DNA from 2 places in the Bacillus sp. 2175 genome. Region 2 is predicted to be linked to the other one. Evidence: a T-box and tRNA genes for the amino acid it is inferred to sense, from the RefSeq annotation. Region 2 holds a T-box; the other holds one or more tRNA genes.
What was found. The T-box of region 2 lies ahead of ileS2 (isoleucine--tRNA ligase). A T-box ahead of a tRNA ligase gene usually reads a tRNA of that ligase, here a tRNA-Ile.

Region 1: it encodes a tRNA-Ile, which carries the amino acid that the T-box ahead of ileS2 (isoleucine--tRNA ligase) is inferred to sense. The anticodon was not compared.

What each region holds. Positions count from the first base shown of each region.
Region 1 is NZ_CM173819.1:4,027,413-4,030,841, forward strand. It holds gene ACXKY9_RS20850 (MFS transporter) at 1-578, opposite strand, end outside; gene sodA (superoxide dismutase [Mn]) at 695-1,306, opposite strand; tRNA gene ACXKY9_RS20860 (tRNA-Ile) at 1,528-1,601, opposite strand; gene yqgB (protein YqgB) at 1,843-2,601, shown strand; gene yqfZ (protein YqfZ) at 2,675-3,040, shown strand; gene ispG (flavodoxin-dependent (E)-4-hydroxy-3-methylbut-2-enyl-diphosphate synthase) at 3,205-3,429, shown strand, end outside.
Region 2 is NZ_CM173819.1:3,672,274-3,675,702, reverse strand. It holds gene ACXKY9_RS18890 (YlmH family RNA-binding protein) at 1-575, shown strand, start outside; gene divIVA (septum site-determining protein DivIVA) at 665-1,171, shown strand; T-box leader at 1,223-1,446, shown strand; gene ileS2 (isoleucine--tRNA ligase) at 1,518-3,429, shown strand, end outside.

The sequences.
Region 1 (3,429 bases), 360 kb from region 2:
AAGAAGCTTAAGACGACAGCAATTGCAAATAGAACTAATGAAAGAAAGAATATAACAGTATAGCCACTCCATTTCTCCATACGTGAAATTGTGTATCCTGCTGCTATTGGTCCAATCATCCCAGAGAAGGATGTAAGAAGTCCAAGAAACCCATTAAAGAAATCTCTTGTTTCTGGTTCTGTAATTTCAAATGTCAATAAGTTAAAAGCCAACCAGTAAAAACCGTATCCTACTCCTAAAAGAGCCCCCATTAATAGAATATACTGAGAAGCACTTTTCCCTGCTACTAAGACAACGATAAAAAAAATTGCGAGCGTTCCTACCCCTATTCGTAATAAAATCGAGCGATCGATACGTTTCGCTAATTTCCCCCCTACAAGAAATGTGAGAGGCTGTAATACCACGCTGGCTAAATTATACAAGCCAAGATTCACATAATTTTGTGTTTGTTTCCATAAATAAATATTTACAAACGTATTCGATAAAGAAATTGCGAGCGTGTATAAACCTCCTATAAGGAGCAATAACACTAAATCCCGATTCACTTCAACGTCACCAATTATATGTTTCCATTTCATACACAACTCTCCTTTACTTCATGTTCTAGTCTTCCAAAGACAAGCCCAATTATGTAAAAGGAAAGCATAGAAAAAAGCTAGGGGCTCTCCCCTAGCTTTTTCTATATTTGTTACAATTATTTTGCTTCTTGGTAACGTTTTTCAGCAGCGTTCCAATCTACAACGTTCCAGAATGCACCGATGTAGTCTGGACGACGGTTTTGGTAGTTTAAGTAGTAAGCATGCTCCCAAACATCTAAACCGATAACTGGCGTTTTACCTTCAGTTAAAGGAGAATCTTGGTTTGGAGTGCTTGTTACTTCTAACTCACCATTGTTTACTACTAACCAAGCCCAACCAGAACCGAAGCGAGTTGCGCCAGCTTTTGCGAATTCTTCTTTGAATGCATCGAAGCTACCGAATTTTGCTTCAATTGCAGTTGCAAGTTCACCTACAGGTTGTCCTCCGCCGTTTGGAGATAGGATTGTCCAGAAGAATGTATGGTTAGCATGTCCGCCACCATTGTTACGTACTGCTGTACGGATTGCTTCTGGTACTTCGTTTAAGTTTGCAACTAATTCTTCTACGCTTTTGTCAGCTAATTCTGCATGACCTTCTAAAGCAGCGTTTAAGTTTGTAATGTACGTGTTGTGATGTTTTGTATGATGGATGTTCATTGTTTCTTTGTCAAAGTGAGGCTCTAAAGCATCATACGCATAAGGTAAATTTGGTAATTCGTGTTTTGCCATTGTTATATTCCTCCCAGTTTATGTATTGCCACTTAAGTGACATACAACTTCATTCTACCCTAATTGCCATAGGGTGCAAACAAATAAATCACATTGTCTTGCTATCATTAAAGTAGCAAAATCCCCACTTCTTTTCAATTAAAATGCTCATATATTCCGTAAAAAAAGCTTCCTTCTACAAGGAAGCTTCCTGCTAACATAATAAACATGTGAAATGGATATGGACCCTGTAGGACTCGAACCTACGACCGGACGGTTATGAGCCGTCTGCTCTAACCAGCTGAGCTAAGGGTCCACAATTATGTATGTAACAACATATCAAATAAAGGAATTCCTATCGGATATGCTCTTTAAGAAATGTAAGATAAATTTACCATATAGAAAAGAAAAGTGTCAATTGTATTTTTCTTATTTAAAAGAAGAAAGTTAATAAAAGAAATTTAGTTATCTCCACTATATGTAAATATAATATATCTTGAGATTCTCTAGATTACTACGTTACAATGATTTTATACATACATAAAGGAAGTGAATCTATGTCCATATTTACCCAATTCGTAAAAAGCATATACTCGCCTAAAGATATGGCGCTATTCCGTTTTCAAAAAATCGGTAAAACCATTTTGTATATTATGCTACTTTGCTTAATTACTACTATTCCAAGAACTTTTTTGTACGGTAGTTTTATCCAAGATGGTGTAAGCATGGTAAATCAAGTCATCGATAAAGATTTACCTGATTTTAAAATTGAAAATGGCGAACTAAAAGCCGATATTGATCAACCTATTGAAAAAGAAGAAGGAAATGCACTTTTCGTATTTGATCCAAATTCAACAGACCTAGAAAAATATCAAAATAAAACAGGTTTATTTGTTTTAAAAGATAAAGTAGTCTCTATGGGAAATGGTCAAATACAAACGTATTCTTATAACGATTTGTTAGGTGCATCTCTTGAGAAAAAAGATCTACAAGAATTTATTTCTTTATTCGATAATATTTATCCAATTTTATTATTTGTTATTGGATTCTTAGTGTACCTATTCCAATTATTCATCACTTTTGTAGGTGTGACTTTACTTGCGTTCATCGGTTCTGCTATGAGCGGTCAACGTAAACTATCCTATAAACAAGTTTGGACACTAACTGCATACAGCTACACAATCCCAACAATCTTCTTTATGATTATGGATGCATGTAAGATTGTCGTACCTGGATCAACATTCATCTATATCGCAGTTGTTTTAATTGTTCTGTACTTAACGATTAAAGAAGTTCCAAAACCGAAAGAAAAATAAGAACGAAAAAAAATGCCTAAATAGGCATTTTTTTTTTGGACAAGCATATATTCCTAGCAAAGGAGTGAAGAATATGAAGAGATTAGGTATATTCCTATTCGTGCTTGTTCTCGGTTATATATTTTATTACGATATAAAAATCGGTACTTTACCGATGTTAAGTTCATATAAAAAAACAACTGCTGCTCAAACGATTAAAAAAGAAAACACAGACAGTCAGCAGAATAAAGAGAACAAAACAGAAAAAGAAACGGATGTATCTTATAAAACAATTGAAGTAAAAACTGGTGAGACAGTTCTTTCTATTACAGAACAAATTAACAAGAAAAAAATTCCTTCCATAGAAAAAGTCATTGACGACTTTAAACAATTAAACAAAAGTACATCTGCTACAAAAATACAAATTGGAAAGTCTTATAAATTCCCCTTATATCAATAAGCTATCACTTAATCCTTGTCAATTACATAAAGGCGCTGATACAATAGTAAAAGTGAAACCGAGTACTTCGGTTTCTATAGCCCTATATCACGTATACTATCATTGATATGAGGGACTAAATAAGAAACTTCTTTTATAAGGAGAGCGATCTATTCGTGAATGAAATGACTCATCGTACAAAAACACGTCCAGTTAAAGTCGGTAATTTAACAATCGGCGGTAATAATGAATTAATTATACAAAGTATGACAACAACAAAAACACATGATGTTGAAGCAACAGTTGCTGAAATTAAGCGTTTAGAAGAAGCCGGCTGTCAAGTCGTCCGCGTTGCCGTTCCAGATGAACGCGCAGCAGATGCTATTGCTGATATAAAAAAACAAATCAAC
Region 2 (3,429 bases):
AGCGTAAAAGAGCACTTATTTATCCAGACTATCTAGAATTAAATGAAGAAGAATTTCAAGTAGAAGTATTAGAAATTGACTATCCTTCCAAGTTTTATACGCTAGAACATAGGCAAATATTAGGTACATTTATGTCTCTTGGTTTAACAAGAGAAAAATGTGGTGATATTTTGCTGCAAGAAAATCGTGCCCAAATTGTAGTTGCGAAAGAAATTGTATCGTATATTGAGATGAACTTACAATCAATAGGGAAAGTAAAAGTCTCTTTAGCGTCAGTGCAAGGAGAACAAATTCTACAGATACATGAAACGTGGGGAGAGAAATCTGGAACGGTTTCTTCACTTCGTTTAGATGTTATGTTAGCTGAAATGTTACATTTATCTAGACAGAAAGTACAACCTTTCATAAAAAATGGTTTAGTAAAAGTCAATTGGAAAACAGTGGAGCAAACTTCTTATGAATGTTATCCAGGAGATGTTTTTTCTGTTAGAGGATATGGCCGAAGTAAATTATTTTCTGTAGAAGGTAGAACAAAACGCGACAAATGGAGAATTTTGTATGGTATACTAAAATGATTGGTTTTTTAGAAGGAAATCCTCCTATTTTGTCGAAGAAAAGATATAATTGAAAGAGGAAATTTAGATAACTACTTGGAGGTGGCGTTGTGCCGTTAACACCATTAGATATTCATAACAAAGAATTTGGTCGCGGATTCCGTGGCTATGATGAAGATCAAGTAAATGAGTTTCTTGATCAAATTATCAAAGATTATGAATTGGTCATTCGTGAGAAAAAAGCTTTAGAAGAAAAAGTTGCGCAGTTAGAAGGGAAGTTAGATCATTTCTCTAATATTGAAGATACGTTAAACAAATCTATCGTTGTTGCACAAGAAGCAGCGGAAGAAGTAAAACGTAATGCGCAAAAAGAAGCGAAATTAATTGTGCGTGAAGCTGAAAAGAATGCTGATCGTATTATTAACGAAGCATTAGTAAAATCAAGAAAAGTTGCTTTTGATATTGAAGAGCTAAAGAAACAAGCGAAAGTATTCCGAACTCGTTTCCGTATGTTATTAGAAACACAGCTTGAGATGTTAAACAACGATGATTGGGATAAACTAATTGAATTAGAAGACGAAGTAGATGAACTGTTGAAAAAAGAAGAAACAGTGTAAGCTTGACGTTTTTCTCATTATTACATATAATTTTAAACAACATATTTATTAAGAAAAACGAAGATAGGGATAAGTACCTTTTCAAACCTTATATAGCGAACTGAGGATGGTGTAAGCTCAGGATAAGGAGATAGTGGGAATATCACCCTGGAGTTCCGCGCTGAACAAATAGAGTAAGCGTAGGCGTGTATTCGCGTTAAGAATATAAAGAGGATTCTATACATATGTATAGAATCTACTAGGGTGGTACCGCGGGAGACTTTCTCGTCCCTTTTGGGGATGAGAAGGTCTCTTTTTTATTCCGTTTTTTAAGTATTTCTTTTATACATGTAAGGAGGAATTGAGCATGGAGTACAAAAATACATTACTGATGCCAAAAACAGAGTTCCCAATGCGTGGGAATTTACCAAAACGTGAGCCTGCAATGCAAGAAAAATGGGCTGAAATGAATATTTACGAAAAAGTACAAGAACATACAAAAGGTCGTCCTTTATTTGTATTGCATGATGGACCTCCATATGCGAATGGTGACATTCATATGGGACATGCATTAAATAAAGTATTAAAAGACTTTATTGTTCGTTATAAATCAATGACTGGTTTTAGTGCGCCATATGTTCCGGGATGGGATACGCACGGTTTACCAATTGAACAAGCTTTAACAAATAAAGGTGTAAAACGTAAAGAAATGACAGTTGCTGAGTTCCGTAAGTTATGTGCAGAGTATGCATATGAACAAGTAGAACGTCAACGTGAGCAATTTAAGCGTCTAGGTGTACGTGCAGATTGGGATAATCCATATATTACTTTAGAGCCAGCTTATGAAGCACAACAAATTAAAGTGTTTGGTGACATGGCGAAAAAAGGTTATATCTATAAAGGTCAAAAACCAGTTTACTGGTCTCCAACGAGTGAATCTGCTTTAGCAGAAGCTGAAATTGAATATCAAGATAAAAAATCAGCATCTATTTACGTAGCATTCCCTGTAAAAGATGGAAAGAACGTATTAGAAGGTGATGAAAAGTACATCATTTGGACAACAACACCTTGGACATTACCTGCAAACTTAGGTATTTCTGTTCATCCAGAGCTTGAATATAGCATTGTAAAAGTAAATGATGAGAAATATATCATTGCTTCTGAGCTGTTTGAGACAGTTGCAAAAACGTTAGAGTGGGAAAATGCTGAAGTTGTGAAAACAGTAAAAGGTAGCGAACTTGAGTATACAGTTGCAAAACATCCATTCTACGATCGTGATTCATTAGTTATGCTAGGAGATCACGTAACAACAGATGCAGGTACAGGTTGTGTTCATACAGCACCAGGACACGGGGAAGATGACTTCGTTGTTGGTAAAAAGTATGGATTAGAAGTACTTTGCCCAGTCGATGATAAAGGTGTATTAACAAATGAGGCACCTGGATTTGAAGGCTTATTCTATGATAAAGCTAACAAACCAATTACAGAAAAATTAGAAGAAGTAGGCGCGTTACTGAAACTAACATTCATTACACATTCATACCCACATGATTGGAGAACGAAAAAACCAATTATTTTCCGTGCGACAGCACAGTGGTTTGCATCTATTGAAGCATTCCGTAAAGAATTAATAGAAGCTGTAGCAGAAACAAAATGGGTACCAGCATGGGGAGAAACTCGTCTTCATAATATGGTTCGTGACCGTGGTGACTGGTGTATTTCTCGTCAGCGTGCATGGGGTGTGCCAATTCCGGTATTCTATGCTGAGAATGGTGATCCAATTATTACGGATGAAACAATTAACCATGTAGCAGATTTATTCCGTGAACACGGTTCTAACGTATGGTTCGAGCGTGAAGCGAAAGATCTATTACCAGAAGGATTTACACATCCAGGTAGTCCAAATGGTGAATTCCGTAAAGAAACAGACATCATGGATGTATGGTTCGATTCAGGTTCTTCTCACCAAGCGGTATTAGAAGAGCGCGAAGATTTACAGCGTCCAGCTGATTTATATTTAGAAGGATCTGACCAGTATCGTGGTTGGTTTAACTCTTCATTATCAACAGCAGTTGCTGTAACAGGTAAAGCTCCATATAAAGGCGTACTAAGCCACGGTTTCGTACTAGATGGTGAAGGACGTAAAATGAGTAAGTCGATTGGAAACATCGTCGTACCGAAGAAAATCATGGATCAATTAGGCGGAGACATTTTACGCTTATGGGTATCTTCTGTTGACTATCAATCTGACGTACGTATTTCAGATGATATTTTAAAAC